Regions from separate parts of the Alkalibacter saccharofermentans DSM 14828 genome, predicted to be linked through region 2. Evidence: predicted binding sites of a transcription regulator. Region 2 holds the regulator's gene; the other holds the start of a gene.
What was found. Region 2 encodes Rex, which represses fermentation and respiration genes when NADH is low (regulators of the CRP and FNR family bind a similar motif). Its sites were predicted from a motif close to ATTGTTAANNNNTTAACAAT; they were not measured.

Region 1: BUB93_RS01550 ((2Fe-2S) ferredoxin domain-containing protein) is a predicted target of Rex. The motif match lies at 9,809-9,828, and genes of this name have one in related genera.

The regions. Positions count from the first base shown of each region.
Region 1 is NZ_FQTU01000001.1:307,806-323,414, forward strand. Features, by position in the region: gene phrB (deoxyribodipyrimidine photo-lyase) at 1-392, shown strand, start outside; gene BUB93_RS01510 (NADH-dependent [FeFe] hydrogenase, group A6) at 444-2,186, opposite strand; gene nuoF (NADH-quinone oxidoreductase subunit NuoF) at 2,201-3,991, opposite strand; gene BUB93_RS01520 ((2Fe-2S) ferredoxin domain-containing protein) at 4,003-4,401, opposite strand; gene nuoE (NADH-quinone oxidoreductase subunit NuoE) at 4,404-4,889, opposite strand; gene pflB (formate C-acetyltransferase) at 5,403-7,637, shown strand; gene pflA (pyruvate formate-lyase-activating protein) at 7,654-8,388, shown strand; gene BUB93_RS01540 (4Fe-4S binding protein) at 8,454-8,963, opposite strand; gene BUB93_RS01545 (Crp/Fnr family transcriptional regulator) at 9,060-9,689, opposite strand; gene BUB93_RS01550 ((2Fe-2S) ferredoxin domain-containing protein) at 9,838-10,080, shown strand; gene BUB93_RS01555 (thioredoxin family protein) at 10,170-10,490, shown strand; gene BUB93_RS01560 (nitroreductase family protein) at 10,557-11,135, shown strand; gene mscL (large conductance mechanosensitive channel protein MscL) at 11,177-11,614, opposite strand; gene dnaJ (molecular chaperone DnaJ) at 11,747-12,892, opposite strand; gene dnaK (molecular chaperone DnaK) at 12,977-14,815, opposite strand; gene grpE (nucleotide exchange factor GrpE) at 14,838-15,401, opposite strand; gene hrcA (heat-inducible transcriptional repressor HrcA) at 15,388-15,609, opposite strand, start outside.
Region 2 is NZ_FQTU01000005.1:20,107-35,715, reverse strand. Features, by position in the region: gene BUB93_RS04715 (sensor histidine kinase) at 1-6, shown strand, start outside; gene BUB93_RS04710 (CapA family protein) at 36-1,283, shown strand; gene rimI (ribosomal protein S18-alanine N-acetyltransferase) at 1,280-1,732, shown strand; gene BUB93_RS04700 (TIGR01906 family membrane protein) at 1,729-2,421, shown strand; gene tsaD (tRNA (adenosine(37)-N6)-threonylcarbamoyltransferase complex transferase subunit TsaD) at 2,393-3,406, shown strand; gene BUB93_RS04690 (ferritin) at 3,755-4,264, shown strand; gene abc-f (ribosomal protection-like ABC-F family protein) at 4,310-6,229, opposite strand; gene BUB93_RS04680 (redox-sensing transcriptional repressor Rex) at 6,450-7,100, shown strand; gene glnA (type I glutamate--ammonia ligase) at 7,267-8,595, shown strand; gene BUB93_RS04670 (hypothetical protein) at 8,609-9,433, opposite strand; gene BUB93_RS04665 (ANTAR domain-containing response regulator) at 9,525-10,097, shown strand; gene BUB93_RS04660 (hypothetical protein) at 10,142-10,579, opposite strand; gene BUB93_RS04655 (DNA-3-methyladenine glycosylase family protein) at 10,686-11,570, shown strand; gene BUB93_RS04650 (DUF554 domain-containing protein) at 11,567-12,247, shown strand; gene groES (co-chaperone GroES) at 12,386-12,667, shown strand; gene groL (chaperonin GroEL) at 12,702-14,327, shown strand; gene BUB93_RS04635 (PTS sugar transporter subunit IIC) at 14,458-15,468, shown strand; purine riboswitch at 15,587-15,609, shown strand, end outside.

The DNA.
Region 1 (15,609 bases), on a different contig from region 2:
TGGAACTCCACAAAAATGATACTCGTGAATACATTTATGACATTTCAGAGCTTGAATCTTCAGCAACTCACGACGATCTCTGGAATGCTGCGCAAAATCAGATGCGTTGCACAGGTTACATGAATGGATATATGCGAATGTATTGGGCCAAAAAGATACTTGAATGGTCTCCTTCTGCCGAAAAAGCTCTTGAGGCATGCATCTTATTGAATGACCGTTATATGATGGACGGAAGGGATCCAAACGGCTATGCCGGGATTGCATGGTCCATAGGAGGAGTCCACGATCGGGCTTGGAAAGAAAGGGCTATATTCGGCAAGATCAGATATATGAATTACAACGGATGCAAGCGAAAATTTGATATCGAAAAGTACATAAGAAGTTATATTTAATCATAAAAAATCATAAAAAATCGGCACTTCCTAAGGAAGTGCCGATTCTAGTTATATCATATCACGTTTTACATAGTGAGTGTGCAGCAATTTATGAGCTTTTTCCCCGTAAGGTTCACCTAGGAACTCTTCATAAAGTGATTTAACGTATGGATTTTCATGAGATTTTCTAAGAGTTTTATCCTTATCCTCTTGATAAAGGCCTTTTGCTCTTTCTTTAAGGATGTTCAAATCTCCATGATGGTAAGGCTGTCCTCCCCCACCAATACATCCGCCTGGACAAGCCATGATTTCGATGGCATGGTACTCGGCTTTTCCGTCTCTTATATCTTCCAATAGCTTCCTTGCGTTTCCGAGGCCATGAGCTACAGCAATCTTGACATCAGTGTCGTTTACCTTTACTGTTGCTTCCTTGATTCCCTGCATTCCTCTTAAATCTTCAAAATCAACCTTTTCCAAAGTTTCTTTTGTCAACCACTCATAAGCAGTTCTTAAAGCAGCTTCAATAACACCGCCTGATGCTCCGAAGATTACAGAAGCTCCAGTAGACTCTCCCAAAGGATTGTCAAAGTCGGAATCTTCAAGGTTCGCGAAGTCTATCGTCGCTTCCTTAAGCATCTGACCAAGTTCTCTAGTGGAGATAACGAAGTCTACGTCCCTCATGTTGTCGTTTCCTAGCTCAGGTCTTGCCGCTTCGTATTTTTTAGCCAAGCAAGGCATAACTGATACTACTACCATGTTTTCGGGATCCACTCCCATTTTTTCAGCTAAATATGTTTTTGCCACTGCTCCGAACATCTCGTGAGGAGATTTACATGAAGAAGGTATATCTAACATATCCGGGAATTGATGCTCAAAGAACTTAACCCAACCTGGACAACAGCTCGTCAGTATAGGCAGCTTCCCGCCGTGCTCAAGTCTGTGAACAAATTCCGAAGCTTCTTCAATAATTGTCAAGTCAGCTGCAAAATCAGTATCGAATACTTTATCGAATCCAATCTCTCTTAGAGCTTTTACCATCTTGCCAGTTACTTGAGTTCCTGGAGCCATACCGAACTCTTCACCCAAGGCAACCCTGACCGCAGGAGCGGTTTGCACTATAACTACCTTGTTTTTATTTTGGATGGCTTTCCATACTTTTTGTACGTTATTGGCTTCTGCCAGAGCCCCAACAGGACATACGGCAACACATTGGCCACAGAATGTACATGTAGTCTCGTGCATAGGCAAGTCGTAAGCAGGTCCTACAACTGTTTCAAAGCCTCTGCCTACCCCAGATAGTACGTTAACTGTCTGAACTTCGTTGCACATGGTTTCGCATCTTCTGCAAAGAACGCATTTGTCCAAATCCCTAACGATTGAATGGCTGGAAACATCTTTTCTATATGTTGACATTTCTCCCTCGAAAGGGATGTCTCTTACATTAAGTTCTGCAGCAAGATCCTGGAGTTCACATTCTTTGTTCTTTACGCATGACAAGCAGTCTTTTGGGTGGTCGGAGAGCAGCAACTCCACGACTGTTCTCCTTGACTTCATAGCCCTTACGCTGTTTGTTGTAACCACCATTCCCTCGTCAACAGGTGTTGAGCATGCAGGAGCTAAGTTTCTTCTTCCCTTTACCTGGACTACACAAACCCTGCATGAAGCAGATTTGTTTACAAACTTTATGTCATGAAGGTCTAGATGACATAGGGTCGGTATATTTATATTTAATTTTCTGGCAGCATCCAATATCGTGGAACCTTTTTCCACTTGGACTTTCTGTCTGTTTATCGTTAACGTAACCATTTCCATACTTCACACCTCACTTATATTTTTACAATTGCGTCAAACTTACACTTATCATAGCAAGCTCCACACTTGATACATTTAGTTTGATCAATTAAATGAACCTGTTTTGGCGCTCCTTCTATACAGCTGACGGGACATACTCTTGCACATGCCGTACATCCGATACATTTTTCCGGCACTACTTCGTAGCTAATCAGTGATTCGCATACGCCTGCTGTACATTTTCCGTCGATGACGTGAGCTTCATATTCGTCTCTGAAGTATTTAAGAGTCGATAGAACAGGGTTTGGAGCAGTTTGTCCCAATCCACAAAGAGAAGTGTCTTTGATAATCTTGCCCAGCTCTTCCAAGGTATCCAAATCTTCAGGAGTTCCTTTTCCTTCAGTAATTTTTGTCAAAATCTCAAGAAGCCTCTTGTTGCCTACACGGCAAGGCGTACACTTTCCACAGGACTCTTCCACTGTGAACTCCAAGTAGAATTTAGCTATGTTTACCATACAGTCATCTTCATCTAGTACGATCATTCCACCAGAACCCATCATGGATCCGATTTGAGTCAAGGACTCATAGTCTATTGGAGTATCCAAGAATTCTGAAGTTATGCAACCTCCTGAAGGACCACCGGTTTGTACAGCTTTAAATTTCTTGCCGTATTTGATGCCTCCTCCGATTTCATAGATAATCTCTCTTAAGGTAATGCCCATGGGCACTTCTACCAGACCTACGTTGTTTATTTTTCCTGCAAGGGCAAATACTTTTGTACCCTTTGATTTTTCACTTCCTACGCTTGCAAACCAGTCCGCACCTTTTGTTAAAATAACCGGAATATTCGCCAAGGTCTCAACATTATTTACACAGGTAGGCTTGCCCCATATGCCGCTTTCAGCCGGGAATGGCGGTTTTGTGGTAGGTTCTCCACGCTCTCCTTCAATAGAACGAATAAGAGCAGTTTCTTCACCACATACGAATGCCCCTGCTCCGTATTTGATTTCGACATCAAAGCTAAATCCGCTGTCAAATATGTTTTCTCCAAGCATTCCCATATCTCTTGCTTGATTGATTGCTATTTTAAGCCTTTCAATAGCAAGAGGATATTCTGCTCTTATGTAGATATATCCGTAGCTTGCTCCAATTGCATACCCTGTAATTGCCATGGCTTCAAGAACTGAGTGAGGGTCGCCTTCCAGGATGGATCTGTCCATAAATGCACCTGGATCTCCTTCATCGGCGTTGCATACTACATATTTTTGATCTGCATCGTATTTTGTAGCAAAATCCCACTTAAGGCCTGTTGGAAAGCCACCGCCTCCCCTTCCTCTTAAGCCTGATTGCTTCATAATGTCGATTACATCTCTTGGAGTCATCTCTGTAAGTGCCTTGCCTAAAGCCAGATATCCCTCAGACGCAATATACTCATTGATATTTTCAGGATCGATAAATCCACAGTTTCTAAGTGCCACCCTAAGCTGTTTTTTGTAGAAAGGCATATCTTTGTCTTCTGTGAGCTTCTTCTCAAGGTTGGGCTCCTCATATAGAAGTCTATCTACCTTTCGACCTTTTATAACGTGCTCTTCAACGATTTCTTTTGCATCCTCTGGAGTAACCTCAATATAGAATACGTTGTCTGGATACACTTTTACTATCGGTCCCTTTTCGCAAAAGCCAAAACAACCTGTAACTAATGCCTGTACCTCATTTTCAAGGCCGTTTGCCTTGATTTCATCTTTTAAATTATCCAATAGCCTGCTGCTTGCAGATGCTTGACATCCCGTTCCTCCGCAAACTAATAAATGCATTTTATAACTCATTAAGATACCTCCTATTCTCTCACCGTGTCAAAGGATTTGTTCATTATTGCATTTTCCAAAAGCACGCCTTCTTTTATGTGCTTTTGAACTATTTCTTTCGCTCTGTCTTGATCTACATGAGCATAAACTACAGATGGCTTGTCAGGGAATACAACTTCTACTATCGGTTCTTCTTCGCAGTATCCCATACATCCTGTTTGAGTTACACTGACGTTTGTAATATCTTCTTTTGCCAATTCTTCAATAAGAGTATTCATAGTTTCTCTAGCTCCCGAGGCGATACCGCATGTCGCCATGCCGACACGTAAAATGATTCTGTCTTTATCTCCTGAGGTAGCTCGAAGATTGAATGTCTTCTCTGCTTCTTTTCTTATTTTCATTAATTCGTCTAATGACTTGACTTTATTCATAATTATACCTCCTCAGAATACTCGATCAATATTTTGTTGACATCTTCCGGCTTGATCCTACCATAAACTTTTTCATTAACAATAACAACCGGAGCCAACCCACATGCACCTACACATCTAAGCCCGGCAATAGAGAATTTTCCGTCTTCAGAAGTCTCTCCGACCTTGATTCCAAGTTTCCTCTCAAATTCAGTTACAATCTTTTCTGCTCCCCTTACAAAGCAAGCGGTTCCCGTACATACATTGATTTGGTATTTACCCCTTGGTTCAATGGTGAAGTAAGAGTAAAAGGTAATTACCCCGTAAACTTTTGATGACGGTACATTTAACTTTTGTGATATAAAAAATTGCACCTCTCTTGGCAAGTAGCCAAAAATTTGCTGGGCTTTATGAAGCACGGAAATTAGCGCATCCTTTTTATCCGGTATAGCTTCGATAAATTGTTCCAGCTCATCATATTGTTCTTTTGTAAGCATACTGGTTTCCATACAAATCCTCCTCGTGATTGAATATAATTATATTAAAATATAATTTTCGAAAAACAAAAACTTAGTCATTGATTAAACAACATTGTTAATATTATATCACCTGTTGTCAATCTTGTAACAAATATTTGACTGTAACCGTATTCAAGTTTTTAAAAAAATAATAAAAACAATCAACTTGTCTATAATTATAACTCTAAACTCAACATTTTAAAACCATTATTGACAATACCCTGATGCTATCCGGGTTGTTTTCAATGATATTATTAACAAAATAACTCTAGAATTCATAAAATGAATTTTTTAAGTGCGCTTTTATAATAGGAAGGCATTATATGAATCTGTTCTGGAAAGTTTTTTAAATATTATTGAAATCCTTATCATTGTTTAATTCTTGTTTTTTCTGTTTCAATTATTTTCTGTATGGTATAATTTAAACATAAGACAGTCGGTGCCTAAAGGCGCTATAATTTTTAAGTATAAGTGTATACAGGATACAGTATCACTCGAAAGGAGATGTTCAACATGACATATTTAGATTTTAAAGGTGGTAAATGGTCTAAGGAAATCAATGTTAGAGATTTTATATTGAAAAACGTCACACCCTACGAGGGGGACGATAAATTTCTTTCTGGCCCTACTGACAGAACCAATCTCATTTGGGAAAAAATATCCCAGCTTCTGACTGATGAAAGAAACAACGGAGGCGTGCTGGATGTAGATACTAAAAACGTCTCAACCATTACGGCACATGATGCTGGATATATAGATAAATCAAATGAAGTAATAGTCGGGCTTCAAACAGATGCCCCCTTGAAACGAGCAATCATGCCTTTTGGCGGCATCAGGATGGTTCTTAAGGGATGTGAAGCTTATGGTTTCGACATCGACCCCTCCTTTGAGGAAATATTCACTATTTACAGAAAAACTCATAATGCTGGCGTATATGACGCCTATACCGAAGAGATGAGGACAGCAAAAAAAGCTGGAGTAATAACCGGTCTTCCGGATGCTTACGGGAGAGGCAGAATAATCGGTGACTACAGGCGGGTAGCACTATACGGAGTAGACAGATTAATAGAAGACAAGTACAATGAACTTGAACAGTGCAACGTCAATTTATCCGAAGAATCTTCTATCAGACTGCGCGAAGAGCTCTCTGAACAGATAAAAGCTCTGAAAGATTTGGTGAAGATGGGCTCTAAATATGGATTCGACCTTTCCAAACCTGCAAAAAATGCTACCGAAGCCGTACAGTGGGTGTACTTTGCCTACCTTGCTGCAGTCAAGGAGCAAAACGGAGCCGCGATGAGCCTTGGGAGGGTATCTAGCTTCCTTGATATATACATCGAGAGAGACTTGAAAAATCGTTTATTGACAGAAGAACAAGCCCAGGAACTTATGGATCAATTTGTAATCAAATTGAGAATAGTAAGATTTTTAAGAACCCCCGAGTATGACAATCTCTTCAGTGGTGATCCGACATGGGTCACTGAAAGCATCGGCGGGATGGCTACCGATGGCAGGACTCTGGTAACAAAAAGTTCTTTTAGATTCCTGCATACTCTTGAAAACCTTGGACCTGCACCGGAACCCAACATGACTGTTCTCTGGTCGGAAAAGCTACCTGTCAACTTTAAGAATTATTGCTCCAAGCTTTCTATAAACACCAGTTCCATTCAGTACGAAAGTGATGACATAATGAGAGATTACTACGGCGATGATTACGGTATAGCATGCTGTGTTTCTGCCATGAAAATCGGTAAACAGATGCAGTTTTTTGGAGCCAGGTGCAACCTTGCAAAAGCATTGCTATATGCGATAAACGGAGGAAAAGACGAAAAAACCGGTCTCCAGATTGGACCTGAATTCAAGGGAATTTCTACTGAATACCTTCGTTATGAAGATGTTATTAAAAGCTTTGATTCAACCCTTGACTGGCTAGCAGGCCTATACATCGATACGCTGAACATCATACACTACATGCACGACAAGTACTGCTACGAAAAGATACAAATGGCACTCCATGACAAGGACGTGCTCAGAACTATGGCTTGCGGAATAGCAGGACTATCAGTGGTGGCAGATTCCTTAAGCGCAATAAAACATGCCAAGGTAAAAACAATCCGGGATGAATCCGGCCTGGCAGTAGATTATGAAATAGAGGGAGATTATCCTAAGTTTGGCAACAACGATCCATTAGTAGATGATATCGCTTCGGATGTAGTCAAATTGTTCATGGATAAACTCAGAAAGCACAAAACTTACAGAGAGTCCGTACCTACGATGTCCATTCTTACGATAACATCAAATGTGGTGTATGGAGAAAAAACGGGCAATACCCCGGATGGCAGAAAAACCGGAGAGCCATTGGCCCCGGGAGCCAACCCGATGCATGGAAGAGACAAAAATGGTGCCCTTGCAGTTTTGAGCTCCATAGGGAAGCTTCCCTACGAACATGCTCAAGATGGAATTTCATATACTTTCTCGATTATTCCAAAGGCTTTGGGCAAGGATAACGATGATCGAATCAACAATATGACAGCTTTGCTTGATGGATATTTCGCAAATGGCGGCCATCATATAAATGTTAATGTGTTTGAAAAAGAAACCCTTCTGGACGCTATGGATCACCCCGAGAAATATCCTCAATTAACTATACGCGTTTCAGGTTATGCTGTAAACTTCATCAAGCTTACTAGAAAGCAACAAATAGATGTAATAAACAGAACGTTCCACGAAAAAATATAAACGGGAGTTGATCCTGGTGAAAGATTCAATTAAAGGAAGAATCAGCTCTGTAGAGTCCTTTGGGACGGTTGACGGCCCTGGAATACGATATATCGTATTCCTTCAAGGCTGTCCTCTAAGGTGTCTTTACTGCCACAACAGAGATACCTGGGATCCCAAAGGCGGTAAAGAAACTACAGTAGACGAGGTTTTCAATGAAATACTAAAATATAAAGACTATTTTCGCTTTTCAGGTGGAGGGGTAACTGTATCTGGGGGAGAGCCTACGCTACAGGCAGATTTTGTAACGGAACTATTCAAAAAATGCAAAGAACATGACATCAATACTGCCCTGGACACCTCTGGATTTGCGGACACCGAAAAGCTCCAAGAGTTATTAAGCCTAACTGATCTTGTTCTCCTAGACATAAAACAGACAGACGAAAACAAGCATAAACAGCTGACCGGCGTAGGACTTGATAAAATCCGGCGCTTTGCTGCCTATCTTAAAGAAAAAAAAATTCCAGTATGGATTCGATATGTTCTAGTTCCGGGATATACAGACGACATCAAAGACTTAAAGGAAGCATCTGAATTCATATCCAGACATGATAATGTTCAAAGAGTCGAGGTTCTTCCCTACCACAGCATGGGACAGTGCAAATGGGAGGAGCTTGGAGATGATTACAAGCTAAAGGGCATTGTAACTCCTAGCCAAGAAGACGTAGATAAAGCTCAAAATATTTTGTCAGCTGGCCTAAAAAGAGATTAACGTTTAAAAAGCAACCTGTGAAGGTTGCTTTTTAAATAGTTGAGCCGAAATCAATTGCTTGGACTTTAGCTTTTAACAGTATCATATTCCGGTTTTTTATTTACAAACTTCTGATCTATCAAATACGCTCCATGTCCCATGGGGCAGATCTGACACCAGCTCCTTGGCTTGAATATAATCCCCATTAATGCTCCAATCAAAAATGACATAAACATCATCCTAAATAAAATTGTAGCGATTTCGGTAAATCCTCTACCTCTCAGAGCCATCATTACAGTAAATACCGAAGCCATGAGGATCAATGCTGCATTTTTCACCTTTGTTGTTCGCCATGATTTCGGCAAAGGATTATTCATGGATATCTTAGGCAGGAACTTGCCAAAAAAAGATCCTCTCGGGCAAACTTTAGAACAGTGAGCTTTTCCGTGGCCTTTAAAGGCAAGAAAAATAGGATGTCCCATACAGACAAGCCCTAATATGCCAAAACGATGATCGATAAATGACAACACGAAGAAACCTATAATAATTACGTAACTCCAAGACTGAATATTTTTAATTTTTTTTGTACCCTTCATAATTCCTCCAGAAATTTATATTTTGTTAAGCTTATTTTAACTGGACTCATTATGTTTTTATGTGATTTTTGTCACATTCAAAGGACTGAATTAAATTTATTTTAAAAATATCCTTCCTCGTCTTAATTCTATCTTGTCTTCCATTTGAAGCTTTTTCAGATTTCTAGTCACTACTTCCCTAGAAGTTCCAATGTCGCCTGCAATTTTTTCGTGAGTAGCAACAACTATATTATGCGTATCCTTATGATTGGATAAGTATTCTTCCAATCTGGTCCTTACATCGTAAAGGGCTGAAGCTTCAACCTGCTCATATGCAGTAATCAGTTTTGTCGTCAGCTGTCTGAATATATATTTTTGGATAATCTCATCTCGATGGTAAAGGTCGAAGAATAAATCAGTCGGCATCACCATTATCCTGCTGTTCTTTTCCGCATAAGCGTTGAAGCTATAATCCATTTCGCTTAATATGCACATTGCCGCTAAAAGACAAACTTCTCCTTTGCCAAGGCGAAAAAGCGTCTTCTCTTTTCCGTCTTCAGTGGTTCTATAAAACCTTATGCTTCCTTCCAAAATGAAGGGGACACCATAGCATCCTTCTCCTTCCATTTGAAGAAACTGACCTTTTTCTACAACTTTAATAACTGCATGTCGGAATATCTCCGACAGTTGACTATCTTTTAAATGGGAAAGCATTTCAAAAGTTCGCTCAAATTCTTTTTTTGACATCAAATCACCTCACGAAATCATTCTACACCATATACTATCGGCAATCAAATTTGAAAAGGTTTACCGTCTATTGATCTCTTGACCTTTCATCTTCATAAGAATAAAATAGTACTGATAGTTTCGTTAATATATTAACAGGAGGTGCATTATGCGCACTATTAAAGTCTGCGTTGGAAATACTTGTCACTTGAAAGGATCTTATAAGGTTTTGTCAATAATTCAGGAATATGTGAAGGCTAATCGTCTTTCTCACGAAATCGAGCTTCGGGGCACATTTTGTCTCGGTCGTTGCACTGAAGGAGTGTCCGTACAAATAGATGAAGGAGAGATCTTTTCTGTAACTCCGGGAACCGCTGAAGATTTCATAGGTAATATTTTACAAACAGCATAACCAAAAATGCAAACCCAAATTTATATTAAGTATTTATGTCTTTGATTTGCGGTGTTTTTTTATTAACCTTAAACTGGGAGGCTGAGAAAATGAAACAGTTTAGAGATATCTCGGATATTAAAGAAGCCATATGCCAAGATAATTTTTTTATACTGGTATTTTCATCAAGCAACTGCAACGTTTGTATCTCGGTTAAGGAAAATATCCAACATCTTCTTAATAAATATCCATATTTAAATTTTTATCAGGTTCCCATAGATGAACTTCCTGCTGCTAGCGGAGATTTTTTGGTCTTTACCGTCCCAACTGTTGCGCTTTTTCACCAAGGCAAAGAAGTCTACAGGGCATCTAGATTCATTCCATTTAAAGAACTGGAAGATAAAATTCTTTTTTATAATGAGAACCTATGATTTGTGTTATCCGAAAAGTTTCTGTATAATATAACATATAAAACAACTTCAGCTGGGAGGATTTGGATGGATAAGCGGAGCTTTAAATACGATATCATGCCGGAAATCAAAAGCCGTTGGTCTTCAAGAGCTTTTTCTGATAAAAAAGTTGAAAATGAAGAAGTAATGGCAGTGCTAGAAGCAGCATCTTTTGCTCCCTCTTGCTTCAACGAACAGCCCTGGCGCTTTATTCTTGCAGATACTGAAGGCAAAAAACAAAAGATTTGCTCTTTGCTATACGATGGAAATAAAAGGTGGGCATGCGATGCCCCTGTTTTGTTGCTCCTTCTCTCTTACAAGTATTTTGATTCCAACTCCAAGGATAATTACTGGCATATGTTCGATACTGGCACAGCCTGGGGTTATCTAAGCCTTGAAGCATGGAGGCGTGGACTTTTGGTACATGCTATGGGAGGATTCAGTAGAAAAAGAACCCGTGAAGAGCTCAAAATCGACGATGATTACGATATTGTAACCATTATAGCAATGGGCTACCCCGGCAATATGTCCAGATTACCGGAGGATCTGCAAAAGAAGGAGCATCCTGGGGTAAGAAAACCTGTAGAATCTCTTATAATTGAAATGGATGAAAGCTTGCCTAAATGATGTTATAAAACCTTGCCGTTATTGGCAAGGTTTTATTCTTTCTATTCAATAACAGATGTACAATGTGGACATCTGGTTGCATCGATATGTACCTCTTCAAAGCAAAAACTGCATTTTTTTGTAGTTTCAGGTGCTGGCGCCATTTCCTCTTTCCTTTTCATTTTGTTTAACTGCTTAATCACCATGAAGATTGCAAATGCAATTATTAGAAAATCTACAATATTATTTAAAAACAATCCATAATTGAGCGTCAATGCCCCTGCAGTTTGAGCTTCTTCCAAAGTAAGATATTGACCTTCTCCCAACACCACGAACAAATTGGTGAAATCAGTATCCCCAAGCAATACCCCAATAAGCGGCATAATCATATCATTTACCAATGAAGTCACTATCTTACCAAAGGCCCCGCCTATTATTATACCTATTGCCAGGTCTACCATGTTTCCTTTGAGGGCAAATTCTTTGAATTCCTTTATCATTTTGATTTCCTCCTTCATGGTTCATAATATTAACAACATATGATATCTATATACATTTATTATAACTCATTTCCAAAACAAAAGAATAAAAAACTGTTGCATATGCTATTTAAGCATCTGCAACAGTTTAAATCAGTTGAAATATTTTTTTACCTTGTCCCAAAAGCTTTTGCCTTGTTCGTGAATTTCGTGCTCTCCATCGACTTCAGCAAATTTTCTAAGCAATTCCTTTTGCTCATCATTTAGCTTTTTAGGAATTTCGACCTTGACTTTTACGTACTGATCGCCTTTTCCGTAACCCATGGGATTAGCAACTCCACGCCCCTTTAGTCTGAAGGTCTGGTGGGATTGTGTTCCCTCAGGTATCGTAAATTTAATTTGTTCTATCTTCTTTTTCTTTTCGTTCAATGACGGAATCATTATCTCGTCCCCCAGAGCAGCCTGAACAAATGTTATCGGAATTTCACAAAATATGTTCGTCCCTTCCCTTTCAAAGAAAGGATGGGATTTGACGCTAATATATACGTAGACATCTCCTCTTGGCCCACCTAAGGTTCCCGGTTCTCCTTCTCCCCTTAAAGGAAGAACGTTGCCGTCCTCGACTCCTGCAGGAATGTTAATTGATATGGACTTTTCTTTCCTCTTTGTCCCTTTTCCACCACATGCCTTACAAGGCTTGGAGACAATCTTTCCTTCTCCGTGGCACTTATCGCATGTCTTTACAGTCTGCATGACTCCAAAGGGAGTCCTTTGATTCACTCTTACTTGTCCTGATCCGTTGCATTTGTCACAGGTCTTAACATCACTTCCGGATTCTGCTCCGGAACCGTGACATACCTCGCATTCTTCATCTCTTGATATCTTAATATCCTTTTCTACGCCAAAAACTGCCTCTTCGAAGTCAAGTGTTATGCCGACCTTTATATCCGGACCCTTTTGGGGCCTTCTAGATCTACTTCCCGAAAAGCCTCCGCCAAACATATCGAATATATCGCCAAAGATATCGTCAAATCCGGCACCGCCGCCAAATCCGCCGAATCCACCGGCACCATTTCCCATGCCTGCATGCCCGAATTGATCGTATTGTGAGCGCTTAGATGAATCGCTTAAGACTTCGTAAGCTTCGTTTACTTCCTTGAAGTTTTCCTCTGCTTCTTTGTCTTCGGGATTTCTATCCGGATGGTACTTCATTGCAAGCTTTCTGTATGCTTTTTTTATCTCATCCTCAGAGGCACCCTTGCTGACTCCCAGGACCTCATAATAGTCTCGTTTGCTCATATTTTCTCTCCTTGCGTTAAATTCAAGGTTTCATCATATCATAAACATGCAACCAAAGCAATTGCCTTGGTTGCGGGTTTAATGCTATTTGTTTTCATCCTCATCGTCTACAACTTCATAATCTGCATCTACTACGTCATCAGCATCGTTTTGAGCCTCTTGTGCTTCGCCTTGCGCTCCCTGAGAAGCCTGTTCATAAAGCTTTTGTGCTATTGGATGGAAGACTTCGTTAAGTGCTTCTGTCGCTTTTCTAATAGCCTCTACATCAGAACCTTCCATTTTTTCTTTCAGGTCCTTAACTGCATCTTCAACTTTTTGTTTTTCATCAGCAGCTACTTTATCTCCCAAGTCCTTAAGAGACTTTTCAATCTGATATATCGTAGAGTCAGCAGTATTCTTAACTTCTACCTCGTCTTTTTTCTTCTTGTCCTCTTCAGCAAATTTTTCTGCTTCTTTTACTGCTTTTTCTATTTCTTCATCACTCATGTTTGTAGAAGATTGAATTACCACATTTTGGGATTTTCCTGTTCCTAAATCCTTTGCGCTTACGTTTACTATTCCGTTAGCATCGATATCAAATGTTACTTCAATCTGCGGGATTCCTCTTGGTGCCGGAGCAATTCCTGCCAGTTGGAATCTGCCCAAGGTTTTGTTATAAGATGCAATCTCTCTTTCCCCTTGTAGCACGTGTATGTCTACTGCGGTTTGATTGTCAGCGGCAGTAGAGAATATTTGACTCTTCTTTGTTGGTATGGTCGTGTTTCGCTCGATAAGCTTAGTGAATACGCCACCCATGGTTTCAATCCCAAGTGACAAAGGAGTTACATCAAGAAGCAATACGTCTTTTACTTCTCCTGCAAGTACTCCTGCTTGAATCGCAGCACCGATAGCTACGCATTCATCCGGATTGATTCCCTTGTAAGCATCTTTTCCTGTAATTTTCTTTACAGCTTCCTGTACAGCAGGAGTTCTTGTTGATCCACCAACAAGGATTATCTTGTTAATCTTATCTGCTTCAAGCCCGGCATCTTTCATAGCGCTTTTAACCGGACCTATTGTTCTTTCCACCAGGTCTGCTGTCAACTCATCAAATTTCGCTCTGGACAAGGTCACGTCCAAGTGCTTAGGCCCTTCCTGTGTTGCAGTAATAAATGGAAGGTTTATATTAGAGCTCATGACTCCTGAAAGCTCGATTTTCGCCTTTTCTGCGGCTTCTTTAAGTCTCTGCAAGGCAATCTTGTCATTTCTTAAATCTACCCCATTTTCCTTCTTGAACTCTTCTGCAAGATAATCAATGACTCTTTGGTCAAAGTCGTCTCCTCCAAGATGGTTGTCACCATTGGTCGCGAGAACTTCGAATACTCCATCCCCTAGCTCAAGTATTGATACGTCGAATGTTCCGCCGCCTAGGTCATAAACCATTATCTTTTGGTTCTCTTCCTTATCAAGGCCATATGCCAACGATGCGGCAGTCGGCTCATTTATGATTCTTAATACTTCTAATCCTGCTATCTTTCCAGCATCCTTAGTTGCCTGTCTTTGACTGTCGCTGAAATAAGCCGGTACTGTTATAACTGCTTTAGTCACCTTTTCTCCCAAGTAGGCTTCAGCATCAGCCTTAAGCTTTTGAAGAATCATTGCAGAAATCTGTTGCGGGGTATATTCTGTTCCATCAATGGTTACCTTATGGTCAGTTCCCATCTCTCTTTTAATAGATGCCACTGTCTTGTCAGGGTTTGTGACCGCTTGCCTCTTTGCAACCTGGCCTACCAATCTTTCTCCATCTTTAGTAACTGCAAGAACTGATGGCGTGGTCCTGTTTCCTTCAGCGTTTGGAATTACAACAGGCTCTCCTCCTTCAAGCACAGCTACGCAAGAGTTAGTTGTACCCAAGTCAATTCCTATAATTTTTTCTTTTCCCATATTCTATTTCCTCCTATCAATATCAGCTTTTTTTGCAAATCTTGACCATCGCTGGTCTGATCACTTTCTCTTTAAATGTGTATCCCTTTTGGAAAACTTCAATAATTTGATCTTCTTTATGCTCATCAGAATCTTCCACCGTAACCCCATGGTGCAGGTTTGGATCAAACTCTTGATTTTCGCACTCTATTTCACTTAAGCCTTCCTTGGCAAGCACGTCTTTGAGTTGAGTCAAAACCATCTTAACACCGTTTGCATATTCGTCTTCAATCTTGCTTTTCTCGAGGGATGATACCGCTCTTTCAAGATTATCCAAAACCGGCAAAAGATTCGATGAAAAATCCTCTAATGCATATTTGTATATTTCATCTTTCTCGCGAATTGTGCGCTTTCTAAAGTTGTCAAAATCAGCTTGGAGACGAATCAATTGGTTTTGAAGGCTTTCATCTTCTTTATTTTCTTCGGCTGGTTTTTCTTCAACCGACTCCCTTTGATCATCTTGAGCCTCTTGCTCCTGATTTTCTTCCAAATCTACCTTTTCGTCATTAAGTGCTTCATCATTATTTTTTTCATTATTCAAAATCATCACCCTTTGCTATTTCTTCTTTGTTCAGTTGCTTGTTAAGTTCTGAGCTTAAAAAGTTCATGACAGATACCACATAATCGTAATTCATCCTAACCGGCCCTACAACGCCAATGCTTCCTATGTTTTTGCCGTTCAAGCTGTAGGTGGCTGTTATCAGGCTGCATTCCTTGAATTCATTAACTGTATTTTCAGATCCGATGATGATGTT
Region 2 (15,609 bases):
AAATAATAGCCAGCGCTTATGGAGGTTTTTAGCTCATGAAGAAATCAAAAAAGAAGACTATAGCATTTTTAAGGCTCGGGATAATACTCATAATCATCGCCGTTGGGGCTGTTGGGTTAACAGGGCTGTTCTCATCGGACCAAGAGGGAACGTCTCCTGAATTTGCCGTGACAATACCTGAGAGGGATTTTGTCAGGAGGGTATTGACGTCTCCAGAGGGAAAATATTTGGGGCGAAAGCAAGTGGCCTCGTTTACCTCGGTTGGAGATATTATGTATCATGGAACCCAAATCACAAACGCCTACGATTCTGCAAGAGGCGCTTACGACTTTGACGAGAATTTCATGCATGTGGAAAAGTTTTTCAATGCTGTAGACTTTGCAATAGGTAATTTTGAGACTGTAACTGCGGGAGGAACTCCCCAGGGATATCCTGTGTTCAATGCACCGGATGAGGTGCTGGACAGCATCAAAAATGCGGGATTCGATGTATTGACTACAGTAAACAATCATTCCCTGGATAAGGGAAGAACCGGCGTGCTAAGAACTTTGGAGCAAATAGAGGAACGAGGCCTTATTTCCACCGGCACCTTCAGTGAGCCGGAAGAGGAGATAACGGTTTTAGAAAGCGACGGAATAAGAGTAGGGCTCATCGCATATACCTACGGATTAAACGGCATGGACAGCCTTTTGACGCCTGCAGAGCTAAGCTATATGATAAACCGCATAGACGAGGATAAGATTAAGAAGGATATAAATAAAGCGAAGGACCAAGGCTGTGACATGATATTCGTATCACTGCACTGGGGAAATGAATATCAAATGTCCCCTACTTCTCAGCAGGAGCAGCTAGCTATGAAGATATTCGAATGGGGAGGGGACGTCATTTTGGGAAGTCATCCCCACGTGATTCAAAAATCCGAAATAATCAATGTAAACGGCGAGGATAAATTTATAATCTATTCTCAAGGCAACTTCATTTCCAATCAGAGAAGAGAGACCCTGCCTTCCATCAGTGCAAGAAATTATACGGAAGACGGCGTGATAGTTCAGATAAAAATAGAAAAGGATATGGTGACTGGGAAAACAGTTTTAAAAACCGTAAACTATACACCTACTTGGGTACATAGATACGAGTCCCAAGGAAGGCTCAGATATGAGGTGCTGCCTGTAAAAGATGCTTTAAATACCATGGACTTAACTGGACAGACAGCAGATAAACTGAGGCAATCCTATGAAAACACAGTTGGAAAGATGACGTATTACAACAGGGAGATTCGATGACAGAGAATAAGCCGGTAGTAATCCTGCCGATGAGAAGCGAACATTTGGATTCTGTCGTGGCATTGGAGCTTAGGTGCTTTAAGGTGCCTTGGACTAGAGATATGTTTGAAGAAGAGCTGGAAAATCCATTGGCAAGATACTTTGTAATCGTAACTGAAGGAGATATTGCAGGGTATGCAGGCATTTGGCATATTCACGGAGAAGGCCATATTACAAATATTGCTGTCGACGAGCCTTACCGAGGCAAGGGATTTGGGAAACAGCTGTTGAATAACTTGATTAAAAAGGGAGCTGCCGAAGGAATCGATACATTCACCCTTGAAGTAAGAAAAAGCAACGCCTCAGCTCTCGGCCTTTACATGAACTGTGGGTTCAAGGCCGCCGGAATAAGAAAAAACTACTATAGCGATAACGGTGAAGATGCGGTAGTGATGTGGAGGAAACCATGAGAGATAAGATAATAAAAATATTGGTTGTGTTGCTGGTACCTTTCGTAGTGCTCTTAACCAGTCTTGAAATAGTGGTAAAATCAGAGGGGTTCTTTTTGGAACAGTATGAAATCAACAATGTAGAGCAAGCCACCGGTATGGAAATCCAGGAGCTGATGAGGGTTACAGGTGAGATTCAGGACTATCTGTTCGGCAATAGAGACGACTTCAATATAACAGGCGTGATAAACTCCGTCGAGGGTGAGATCTTCAATGAAAGGGAGATCGTACACATGGAGGATGTCAGGGTGCTCTTTGACAGGGGGATAATTTTAAGAAACGCCGGTGCAGTGCTTCTTTTATTTATTCTTGCATATGGGGCATTTACCGGGAAGAAGTGGCTGCTAAAAAGCCTGCTGTATGCCGCAGTATCTTATTTTATCCTGTTGGTGTTGACTGCAGGGCTGCTATTTTACGATTTCAACAGGTATTTCAACCTGTTTCATGAGGTTTTCTTTTCAAACGACTACTGGATTCTCGATCCAAGGGACAGCGTGTTGATAAATATGGTGCCACTAAACTTTTTTATCAACATAGTTAAGAGGATATTGATAATTTCCTCAGGCGCCATGACGGCAATTTTATTATTTTATTGGATCATGCTAAAAAAAGAGGTGACAAATGAAAGACGTTTTAATATTGGGAATTGAAACATCCTGTGATGAGACATCCGCAGCCATCGTAAAAAACGGCAGAGAGGTTCTCTCCAATATAATTTATTCACAAATAGAAATACACCAGCCATTTGGAGGAGTTGTTCCTGAGGTTGCATCTAGAAATCATGTAAAAAAGATATCGTCAATAGTGGATATGGCCTTTAAGGAAGCAGGTATTGGATACAGTGACATAGACGCAGTTGCGGCCACCTACGGGCCGGGTTTGGTAGGGAGCCTGCTAGTGGGACTATCCTTCGGGAAGTCTTTTGCCTATGCTGCTAAAAAGCCTCTTGTAGGAATCAATCACATAGACGGTCATATCAGCGCCAACTATATCGGAAATGAAAGCGTAAAGCCTCCCTTTGTAACTTTGGTTGCTTCGGGAGGACATTCACATCTGATATACGTCAAAGATTACGACAGCTACGATGTACTAGGTCAGACGAGGGACGATGCGGCAGGTGAAGCTTTTGACAAGATAGCAAGGACTCTGGGTCTTGGTTACCCTGGAGGACCTGCAATAGACAAGGCAGCACTTGAAGGGGATCCTGATTTTGTACAGTTTCCAAGAGCATACCTGGAAGATGACAGCTATGACTTTAGCTTCAGTGGTTTAAAGTCTGCGGTGCTAAACTATCTGAACGGCATGAAGATGAAAAACATTAAATACAGACCAGAAGACGTCGCAGCAAGCTTTCAAATGGCTGTGGTAGAGGTTTTGACAGAGAAGACTATTAAGGCCGCGCTGGATTATAAGACTGATAGGGTTTGTTTGTCAGGGGGGGTTGCATGCAACAGCCTGCTTAGAAAAATGATGAGGGAAAAGTGTGACGCCCATGGTATCGCTCTTGATTATCCTGCCCCCAGTTTGTGTACAGATAATGCTGCCATGATAGCAGGAGCCGGTTATCACAAATACCAAAAAGGAGTTTTTGCCCCTGAAAATTTAACGGCAAAACCAAATCTTAAAATTGGGTGAGGGAGCATGAAAAGTTGTCTACACCCTGTTTGTAAACAGAATGTAAACGGACAGTAAAATGTGGATAAGTCTTTGAAAGGTCGAGAAATCAAGGTGGATAACTGGATGTTCTGTGGACAAGTAGGTGGATAACTGTGGAAAATGTTAATAACTCCATTGAAAACACTGAAAAAATTTAAGAATACTTAAAAGTGAAACCTTTAAAAATCAAGGGTTTTTGATGTCAAGAAAAACTTTATTGCAAATTAAATCAAAAAACAACCTGTGAATGGGCTTTTAAATGTTTGATAGGCAGCGGATGATGGTATATATAAATAGGTATAGTTTAAATTTAAGGAGGGCAATAATATGTTAAGCAAGAAACTTATTGATGAAATCAATGAACAAATAAAGTATGAATTCTTTTCGGCGCATTTGTATCTATCCATGGCTTCCTTCTGCTCGGAAAATGACCTGCCTGGTTTTGAAACCTGGTTCATAGCTCAAGCTGATGAAGAAAGATTCCATGCGATGAAATTCTACGGATTCTTAAACAGCAGAGGAGAAAAAGCGGTCTTAAAAGGCTTTGACGATCCAAAGGCTGATTTTGACGATATCGTAGACGTTTTTGCATATTCACTGGAGCACGAAAAATTCGTTTCCTCCAGAATATACCATTTAATGGATATAGCCCAGGAAGAAAAAGAATATGCCACCATAAGCCTTCTGAACTGGTTCGTAGACGAACAAGTAGAAGAAGAGGAGAGCTTCAGCACTTTACTGGCTCAGCTTAAAAAGATCAAGGGAAATCCTCAAGGTCTTCATATGTTGGACAGGGAACTAGGCTCAAGAGTCTTCACCCCTCCTGCAGCAGAGTAAGATAAATGAAACAATCCGGATCTTAAGATTCGGATTGTTATTTTTTTATGAACTTTCCTCAATTTCCATTTGTTTTACTGTCCAATCATCCATAAGCAGGGATAACTGTGATTTAGCAGATTCATAGTCCGAATTTATTTTGCAGGAATAGTCATAATCGTCGTAAAAGCCGTCAGAGCAAATGATTTTTTCCAGTTTAGAAATCTCTTCTTCCTTTACAATTATAGATTCTTCCAACCTGCTTATCTCTTTTTTAAGTGCTGCAAGCTCTTTTTTCTGCTTATTTTTAAGTTTTTTTTCCTGAACGATTTCAGTCTTTGTCTTCTCTGGCTGGCTGTTTTTTAAATCTTCAAGCATTTTTGCTTCCTGAGTCTTTTGGATGTAGTAGTCGTAGTTGCCCTCGTAAATCTCCAGATGGTTGTCCTTGAGCACAAATAGCCTGTTTACCGTCTTGTTTAAGAAGTATCTATCGTGAGAGACTATGAATAAGGTGCCGGTATAGTCAGATAAGGCGTTTTCCAGTACATCCACCGTAGGCATGTCAAGGTGGTTCGTAGGCTCATCCATGATAATGAAGTTGGCATCAGAGAGCATAGTCCTCGCAAGTGATACTCTGCTTAGCTCTCCTCCGGAGAGGACGTTTAGGGGCTTGAACGCGTCATCCCCATAAAACTTGAAATAAGATAGTATGTTGCGTATTTCACCTTCGTTTGCTTTGGGCCTGCAGTTCCATACCTCGTCCAATACCGTTGAATCCGGATCAAGTCCTGCATTATCTTGTCTAAAAAATGCGGGGATCACTTTTTGGCCCCAGTTGACTTGGCCACGATCTTGAGATAAATCTCCGTTGATTATTTTAAGCATTGTGCTCTTGCCGCTTCCATTGGCGCCTATGATGCCTATCCTGTCTCCTCGGAATACATTGAAGCTGATGGAATTGAACAGGTTGGAATCATAGCTCTTTGCCAGGTCATCCACTTCAAGCACAAGCTTAGAGCTTTGGATCTTAGGTTCAAATTTCATTGATACCTTGCGATTGTCGATAAACGGCTTGTCGCTTTTAGGCATCTTGTCCAGCATCTTTTCACGGCTGCGAGCTCTTTTAATGCTCTTCTCCCTGTTGAACTGCCTGAACTGCTTTATTATCTCTTCCTGGCGCTGTATCTCTCTTTGTTCCAGCTTGTATTGATGCAGCTGGCTTTCCAGGTTTTCCTGCTTCCTTCTGACATATTCGCTGAAGTTGCCGTTGTAACGGGTCAAGGTCTTGTTTTCAATTTCGAACACGGTGGTAACAAGTGAATCGAGAAAATACCTATCGTGGGAAATGATTATAAAGGATCCGCTGTAATTTTTAAGGTAGCTTTCAAGCCATTGGATGGTTTCTATGTCCAAAAAGTTGGTTGGCTCGTCCAAAAGAAGAAGCTGCGGGTTGGTGAGGATCATCTTTGCAAGGGATATCCTGGTTTTTTCTCCTCCGCTGAAAGCAGCGACAGGTCTGTCAAACTCTTCCGGAGCAAAGCCGAGTCCAATCAATATTCCACGGGCTCTGCTTTCGTATTCGTAGCCGGACATGTCTTCGAATTTTTCTGTAAGCTGAGCATATTTGTTTAGGAGACTTTCCACATCCCTGTCGTGATTTTTGGATATTTCAACTTCCATCGTCCTCATTTCACGCTCCATGTCGATTATGTGGTCAAATACCGATATGACCTCTTCGTATAACCGGTTGTCTTCATTTAAGCTGGATTCCTGGGAAAGATATCCGATAGACAGATTTTTGGCGTAGTCGATGCTGCCGCTGTCATAGGGGGTTATTCCTGCGATTATCTTGAACAGGGTGCTCTTTCCCGTACCGTTTTTGCCCACTATCCCTATTTTGCTGTTGTCATCTACCATAAAGCTTACATTTTTCAGCACGGTTTCCACGCCGAAGCTTTTTTCTATATTATTAGCACTAACTAGCATGATTTCCTCCAAGTTTGTTTTGCCTTTTTACTATCAATATATTACTATAATATTAGGGAATATTCAATTATACCTTTGTTTGATGGAATTGTATCCCAAGTTTGTATTCGGATTTGAAAAGTTAGTAAAAACACAATAAAATACAAAAACAAAAAATTGACAATAAAAATTCACATTGTTATAATTAAAATTATAGTTTTTATATGTGATCGAAAGGAGTATTGACATGCAGAGAAATTCAATAAAGGTCTCCATGGCTGTCGTTAGAAGGCTGCCTAAATATTATAGATACTTGGGAGATTTAATACACAACGATGTCATGAGAATATCATCAAAAGAACTCGGAAAACTTATGGGCCTTACTGCATCTCAAATACGGCAGGACTTGAATTGCTTTGGGGGATTTGGTCAGCAGGGATACGGTTATAACGTTATAGAGCTTCAAAAGGAAATTGGAAGCATACTGGGGCTTAGCAAATCGTATAACTGTGTTATTGTAGGTGCCGGAAACTTGGGACAGGCAATTGCCAACTATGAAGGATTTAAAAGAGAAGGATTTATTCTTAAAGCTATGTTTGACGTAAATCCGAGGCTTATTGGCAATACGATCAGAGACATCAAGATTCTGGATATTTTAGATCTTGGTGAATACGTAAAGAGCAATGATATACAAATAGGCATTATTTGTGTGCCTAAGGAGCACAGCCAAAGCGTAGCAGACACGCTTATAGAAAACAATGTAAAGGCAATATGGAACTTTGCACCGACAGATGTTTCCGTGCCGGATAATGTAGTAATCGAAAATGTAGCAATAAGCGAAAGCCTTTACACACTTACATATCTAATGAATGAAGACAGTTTAAACATTTAGATTCCTATTGACATCAAATGAAATTGTCTATAGAATGTATATCATAAACAAGTTTATACAAGACAATGACGTCTATTCAAGGAACATAGGATACCTGGGATAGGCGTTTTTTATATTTTTATATTTTACTCAGCTTATGAAACGAAATATAGAGGAGGCGCGTAATATGGCAATTACAAAAGACCAAATTTTACAAAATGCGAAGGATTTGGACGTGGAGTTCATTCACTTGCAGTTTACTGATTTAAACGGAGTTATGAAGAACCTATCCATCAGTTATGAACAGCTGGAAAAAGCATTGGATGGCGAAATCATGTTTGACGGATCATCCATTGATGGGTTTGTGAGAATCGAAGAGTCGGACATGTACCTAAAGCCGGATCTAAACACTTTCGTCGTATTTCCATGGAAGCCTCAGGTAGGCAGGGAAGCAAGGCTGATTTGTGACATCTACAATCCCGACGGCACGCCATTTTCCGGATGTCCGAGAAATATTTTAAAGAAAAAAGTAAAAGAAGCCGAGGATATGGGCTATACCATGTACGTAGGTCCCGAGTGCGAGTTCTTTCTCTTTGAAGTTGATGAAAACAACTATCCTACTCTTAAGACTCACGACAACGCAGGATACTTTGATCTTGCTCCTGTGGACTTGGGAGAGAGTGCCAGAAGGGACATGGTGGTAACCTTAAAGGAGATGGGCTTTGAGATTGAAGCATCCCACCATGAGGTAGCTCCTGGACAACACGAGATAGACTTTAAATATGCAGACGCTCTAGAGGCGGCAGATGACATCATGACATTTAAAATGGTGGTAAGGGTTATCGCTCAAAGACATGGATTGCACGCCACTTTCATGCCGAAGCCGATTTTTGGAATCAACGGCTCTGGGATGCACCTTAACCAGTCACTTTTCAAGGACGGAAAGAACGCATTTTATGATCCCGATGGGCCTTACGAGTTAAGCGACACAGCATACAAGTACATTGCAGGACTTATTAAGCATGCCAGAGGTATGGCAGCGCTTACCAATCCAACTGTAAATTCGTACAAAAGACTAGTTCCCGGTTATGAAGCACCTGTATATATTGCATGGTCGCCGAAGAATAGAAGCCCGCTTATAAGAATCCCTGCAAAACGGGGACCGTCAACCAGGGTGGAAATGAGAAACCCGGATCCGTCGGCAAATCCATACTTGGCTCTGGCTGCAAGCTTGGCTGCAGGTCTTGATGGTGTCAAGAACGACCTTGAGGCGCCGCCTCCGGTATTTTCAAATGTATATGAAATGGGCCTTAAGGAAAAAGAAGAACAGGGTATAGATTCTCTACCCGGCACTTTAAAAGAGGCCATTCAAGAGCTTCAGGCTGATGAGCTTCTCATGGAGACCTTAGGGCCACATGCGCAAGTTAAATACATCGAAAACAAGATGCAGGAGTGGGACAGCTACAGAACCAAGGTAAGCCAGTGGGAGCTTGATATGTACCTGACAACCATCTAAGCAAAAAAGCCGACTAATCATCGGCTTTTTCCATTTCGAAAGGAAATCTCCTTTCTCGGATGATATCTAAAAGTGAATTGATCTTTTCCTGGGTCCTTGTGGCCCCTGTGATTGAATCCAAGGGGGCGATCGAATCGTTTTGAATTATCTGATTGGTGTATAAACCGAACATTTCCCCAATAGACATCCCATAGTGCTGCTGGTATACTTCATCAAGATCCTCCATATCCTCCTTGGGCTCGTCGTTTTGGTTCATCTCGGTATACTGAACATCGATAATTACGTTGTTGACATATGTTATTGAAATTCTGCCCTTGTAGCCGTTGCTGTCGTACTCTCCGGCTTCATAGTAGATATCATCCATGGATATCAAAGAAGGATCGGTTAAGCCTCTCCTGGCGCTTAGGATTATGCTGTCTGAGAGTCTCTTGAAATAATTTCGCATGTCGGGAAAATCCCCGGTAGAAGGCAGGCTGTTAGTGCTCTGGTTTTTTATAAGGTTGGTGTAAAGGCGCAGATATAAGGCTTGGAGGTCTAGGTTGTGTTCTTCCTTGAAGGCTTCGAAATATTCAGCGTCGGATATTTTGTCCTTTCCATCCAAAGAAACCTCACGGTAATTTACCCGAGTGATGAGACCTTCTTTTACAGTGACAGTCATTTCAGGACGATAACCTTCGTTGTTGCCGTGCTCGAAGGAAGCAAAGTACTCTCCATCAGTCAGGACTGCAGACTGTTCAGGGAAAGGTATCTGGCCTTCGCTGTCATTTACATAGTCTTTTGAGCATGCTGAGAGCAATAATAATGGAATTAAAAGGATTAAAAAAAATTTTTTGGTCATAAATAACACTCCAAATATTTATTTTAGTAGATGAATGCTTTATAATAGAAGAAATTATATTAATTATAACATAAATAGGCAGGTAAAAAATATGATAATGGGTACTGTGATAATAGGTCTAACCAATAAAAAAACAGAGACTGCCGTTTTGGGCTTGATGAAAAAAAACGGTTTTCAAACGATAGAATTCGAAGAAGGCAATGCCTTGATTCGCGCTGCAAGATCGAGGAATGTAGATCTGATCATAATAGACGAAGAAATCAAAGGGTTCAGGACGTTAGATATTGTAAATACCGTTTACGCTGAAAAAATCTGCCCGGTCATACTCGTTACTAGCCAGCCAAGGGCGGACTTTACAGATTGGATTGAAAAGGGATGGATATTTAACTTTATAAACCAAGGAGTTGAGTCAAGCGAGCTCAATAAAATGGTAAAAGGGGCGATGATATTTGGTAAAAAGCTTGTAAGCCTTGAAAGCGAAATATTAAAGCTGAAGAAGACCCTTGCAGACAGAAAGACAATAGAAAGAGCCAAAGGAATAATCATGGAGATGAAGCACTGTTCTGAGGAAGATGCCTACAAATATCTAAGAAACACCAGCATGGAAAAGAAGGTAACTATAGAAAACCTGGCTAAAGCTATAATAAATAAATTTACAAAATAGAAAATGCCCTGATGGGCATTTTCTATTTTATGATCAAGGCAAGGTCAGTATTTTTCGTATTTTAAATCAGTCAGCTTCAAAAATGCCATTGCAGTTATCAAACCACATGGAATCAGTGGGATAAACTGCTTTAAAGCAAACCAAATGTACTCTTGATCGAAACTGATGTTGGGGATGTAAAATATCAGCTTGAAAATATTGATTGCCATGAACCAGATGCATATGAAATAATTTATTAAGACGCTGTCTTTTTGCATCCTGATCATCCAAATGCTTATGGCAAGTACCAATAGAGTCAGGATAAGTTGAACAAAGAATTCCACAACGGATGCGGTCTCGAGGGGAAGCTCCAGAAAGCTGTGAGTGTTATCAGCTATGAAATACTGCAAAAATTCAGCTGCATTCAACAGGGTGCTTGCTACGAGCAAAAAAATCAACAGAAGGCCATTTGTTATTGTTTTTAGGGTATTTTGAACGAACATCTTGAAACTCCTTTGTGAAAGTATTATGCTATGAAATATCAGCTTAATTATAACATAAGTTTTAGAAGTGTTGTTAAATTACATTCTCACGAGTGGGGGAAATACATTGTTAAAGGATTTTTCAGTAATAAATAATGAAATCCAAGCCAAGATAACTGAATTCGACCTGGTGCAGACTTTTGAGTGCGGACAGTGCTTCAGGTGGAATAAAGTTTACGAAAACGGGTATTTGGGAGTTTCAAGGGGCAGGGTACTTGAAATTGAACAGAAAGGTGACAGGTTCATATTCAGAGGCACGGACAGGGACGCCTTCGAGAATTATTGGATGGATTATCTTGACCTTAGGCGAGATTACGGAGAGATAATTGAGAAGGTCTCTACAGAAAAAAATATGATTAAAGCTACACAATACGGCAATGGCATTAGGATCTTGCTTCAAGATGAATGGGAAGCCCTGGTCTCCTTTATAATATCCAGCAACAACAATATAAAAAGAATTAAAAAAATAGTGGACGGTCTCTGCAGCATTTTTGGGAACCCGGTGGACTATAAAGGCCAAGTTCTCTTTACGTTTCCGAATCCTGAGGATATCTATGGATCAGGGTGTGATGATTTGGGGGATATAAAATGCGGCTACAGAGCCGGTTACATAATAGATGCAGTGGAAAAAGTGCACTTGGGTGAAGTGGACATAGGCTCCATCAGAAAAACGAATTATCAACAAGGAGCCAAAGAACTCATGAAAATAAAAGGGGTAGGGCCTAAAGTTGCAGATTGCGTCCTGCTCTACGGAGGAGCTAAATACGAAAGCTATCCGGTGGATGTGTGGGTAAAAAGAGTTACGGAAGCCCTTTACCTGAAAAAAGATTCAAAGCCTGATGAAATCAAGAGCATTGCCCGGGAAATGTGGGGGGACTTGGCAGGCTTTGCCCAACAGTATTTGTTTTACTATGCAAGAGAGAATCAATTAGAGACAGGAGAGGTAAAATGACCGGTAATATAGTAAATGCATTGGCCATAATAGCAGGGAGTATCTTTGGAGTTGCCTTTAAAAATAAAATAGCGGACAGATTCAGCGATCTCATGGTGGAGGCCTTGGCAATCAGCATAATGGTCTACGGGGTCAGTCAGGGAATAACCACTCAAAATCCTCTTATATTATTTGCGAGCATAGCGTTGGGAGCACTGATTGGAGAGGCAATTGATATAGAAAAAAAGCTTAACGATCTTGGGGACTTCTTTCAGAGCAGAATGAAAAATTCTGCAAATGTAACTCAGGGATTTGTGACGGCTTCCCTGCTTTTTTGCGTGGGAGCCATGGCGATAATGGGAGGGCTTCAAAGCGGTTTGCAGGGAAATCACGAGATTTTATTTGCAAAGTCATTTCTCGATGGGATAATGTCGGTGATTTTTGCATCCGCCATGGGTATTGGCGTTGTGCTTTCGGCTATATCCGTCTTCGTTTATCAGGGGACTATAATATTGCTGTCGGGTCTCATCAAGCCCTTTTTGGCTCAGGAAGTGATAGTGGAAATGACTGCAGTAGGAGGAGTTTTAATTTTTGGCATAGGGATAAACATGCTCAAAATCAAGAGGCTGAAGCTCGGCAATATGCTGCCTGCGGTTTTCGTGCCGGTGTTAATTGGTTTTTTTATGAATTTGATTTGAAATTAAGGGAAAATGTCAGCATTTTATGTTGACATTTTTATTTATATTTTGTATCATTATAGATGCAATTAGCACTCAGTCTCAATGAGTGCTAACAATAAAAAAAGAAACTTTATCGTACAAGGAGGTTATTAGAGCATGTTGAAACCATTGGGAGACAGAGTTGTTCTTAAAGTCAAAGAAGAAGAGGCTACTACTGCAAGCGGAATCGTATTACCTGGAAGTGCAAAGGAAAAGCCACAGGAAGGTGAAGTTATCGCAGTTGGAAGCGGTGAAGTTTTAGACGGAAAAAAGGTAGCATTGGAAGTTAAAGTCGGCGACAAGGTAGTATTTTCCAAGTACTCCGGAACTGAATTCAAAGTTGACGGAGAAGAATACCTGATAGTGCGTCAGAACGATATTTTAGCGATAGTAGAATAAGCACATTGAATACAACTTATAGGAGGAAAGATTAATGGCTAAGGATTTAAAATTTTCTAGCGATGCAAGAACCGCACTGGTCAACGGCGTGGACAAGCTTGCTGATACTGTAAAAATCACTTTGGGACCAAAGGGAAGAAATGTAGTTTTATCTAGAAGCTTTGGCTCACCTATCATAACAAATGACGGTGTTACAATTGCAAAAGAGATCGAGCTTGAAGACCAGTTTGAAAATATGGGAGCTCAGCTTGTAAAGGAAGTTGCAACAAAGACTAACGACGTTGCAGGTGACGGTACTACTACTGCTACCCTTCTTGCTCAGGCGATCATCAGAGAGGGACTTAAAAACCTTGCGGCCGGAGCAAACCCTATGGGACTTAAAAAAGGCATCGAACAAGCTGTCACCGTAGTTGTGGACGAGCTTAAGACTAAGAGCAAAAAAGTTGAGAATAAAGAAGAAATCACACAGGTAGCTTCTATTTCAGCTGCTGACAGAACTATCGGACAATTGATTTCAGATGCTATGGAAAAGGTAGGCAACGACGGTGTCATCACTGTTGAAGAAGGCAAGTCTATGGACACTGAGCTTGAATTCACAGAAGGAATGCAATTTGACAGAGGATACCTTTCTTCTTACATGGTAACAGATACTGATAAAATGGAAGCTGTCCTTGACAACCCTTACATTTTGGTTACGGATAAAAAGATCAACAACATTCAGGAAATCCTTCCTATCTTAGAGCAGATCGTACAGCAAGGCGGAAAGCTTCTTATAATCGCTGAAGATGTAGAGGGAGAAGCTCTTGCTACATTAGTGGTAAACAAATTAAGAGGAACTTTCAACTGCGTAGCGGTTAAAGCTCCAGGATTTGGGGACAGAAGAAAAGCAATGCTTTCTGACATCGCAGCAGTAACAGGCGCTGAGGTTATTTCAGACGAGCTGGGACTTGAGCTTAAGAACGTGACTGTAGAGCAGCTTGGTAGAGCAAGACAGATCAAAGTCGACAAGGAAAACACCATCATCGTTGAAGGTGAAGGACAAAGAGAAGCGGTTGAAGAAAGAATCAACCAGATCAGAAAGCAGATTCCGGAAACCGATTCTGAGTATGATAGAGAAAAGCTTCAGGAAAGACTGGCAAAGCTTGCTGGCGGAGTTGCAGTAATCAAGGTTGGTGCTGCTACTGAAACTGAGCTTAAGGAAAGAAAATACAGGATTGAAGATGCCCTTAACGCAACAAGAGCTGCTGTGGAAGAAGGCGTGGTAAGCGGTGGAGGTACAGCCTACATCAATACGATAAAACCTTTGGAAGCACTTTTAGAGACTCTTGAAGGAGACGAAAAGACAGGCGCATCCATCATAAGAAGAGCTATCGAAGAGCCAATCAGACAAATCGCTGCAAATGCAGGTTTGGAAGGTTCTGTAGTAGTCGAGAACCTAAAGAACAAAGAAGAGGGAATGGGCTTTGACGCTGCCAACGGTCAGTATGTTGACATGTTCCAGGCAGGCATCATCGATCCTACTAAGGTTTCCCGTTCTGCGATTCAAAACGCGGCAAGCGTTTCTGCAATGTTCCTTACAACTGAGGTTGCTGTTGTGGAGATTGCTAAAGACGAACCGGCTATGCCAGGCGGCATGGGCGGCGGAATGCCAATGATGTAACATAACTACCCTGTACTAGAAATGGTACAGGGTTTTTTATTGTTAATACAGCTGTATTGACAGATGTCATGCCTTGGTATAAAATTTACAGATGGAATTATTCAATTAAATTTTATTTGAGGAGCTGGAGATGGGAAAGATAAATGATTTTTTAGCTAAGAAAGATATACGGTTCACAGTCAAAAGATATCTTATTGACACTTTGGGATTTATGGCCTATGCCTTGTTTGCCACTCTTATAATCGGCAGCATATTAAACCAGATTGGCGTAGTTCTTAAGATAGCTTTCTTAACAGAAGTAGTGTGGCCGGCGGCCAGGGCGATGACTGCACCGGCAATTGCAGTTGCTGTAGCATACGCGCTAAAGGCTCCCCCTCTTGTAATATTTGCATCTGCCATCAACGGAATGATCGGTGGAGACCCGGTATCTGCACTGTTAGCGGGAATAGTCGGTGCTGAATTCGGAAAGCTTGTTTCAAAGGAAACTAAGGTGGACATAATAATAACGCCTGCAACAACTATTATAACCGGCGGAATGGCCGCATTTTTCGTAGGTCCTGTGATAGCCGCGTTTATGACAGGATTCGGTCAGGTAATCATGTGGGCAACTGAGCAGCAGCCCATACCGATGGGGATTATCGTTTCTGTCCTGATGGGCATCGCCCTAACCCTTCCAATCAGTTCTGCAGCAATAGGTTTGATGCTGTCATTAAGCGGACTGGCTGCAGGCGCGGCGACAGTAGGTTGTGCCTGCCAGATGGTAGGCTTTGGGGTAATGAGCTACAAGGAAAATAAAATGGGTGGATTGTTGGCTCAGGGAATAGGCACTTCCATGCTTCAGATGCCCAACATAGTTAAAAATCCCAAGGTGTGGATACCGCCCATCATCTCATCCGCAATCCTAGGTCCTGTGGCTACAGTCTTTTTTAAGATGGAAAACGTGCCATATGGATCAGGTATGGGTACAAGCGGTTTTGTAGGCCAGTTTGGAACTTTAGAGGCAATGGGGGGAACGGGCTTTGTTTGGATGGGAATCATACTGCTCCACTTCTTGCTGCCAGCTATTATTACCCTATCGGTATCTGAGCTCTTAAGAAAAATGAACTGGATCAAAGATGGTGATTTAAAACTTCAGATATAATTTCCAGGACCTTCACATATATGGAAGGTCCTTTGTTCATAGGGAATTTTCAGAATATTCATTTATATTGATTCTTATTGACAAATAAATTGAACAATACTATACTTATAAAAATATCATAAACCAATCGCAGCTATCTTA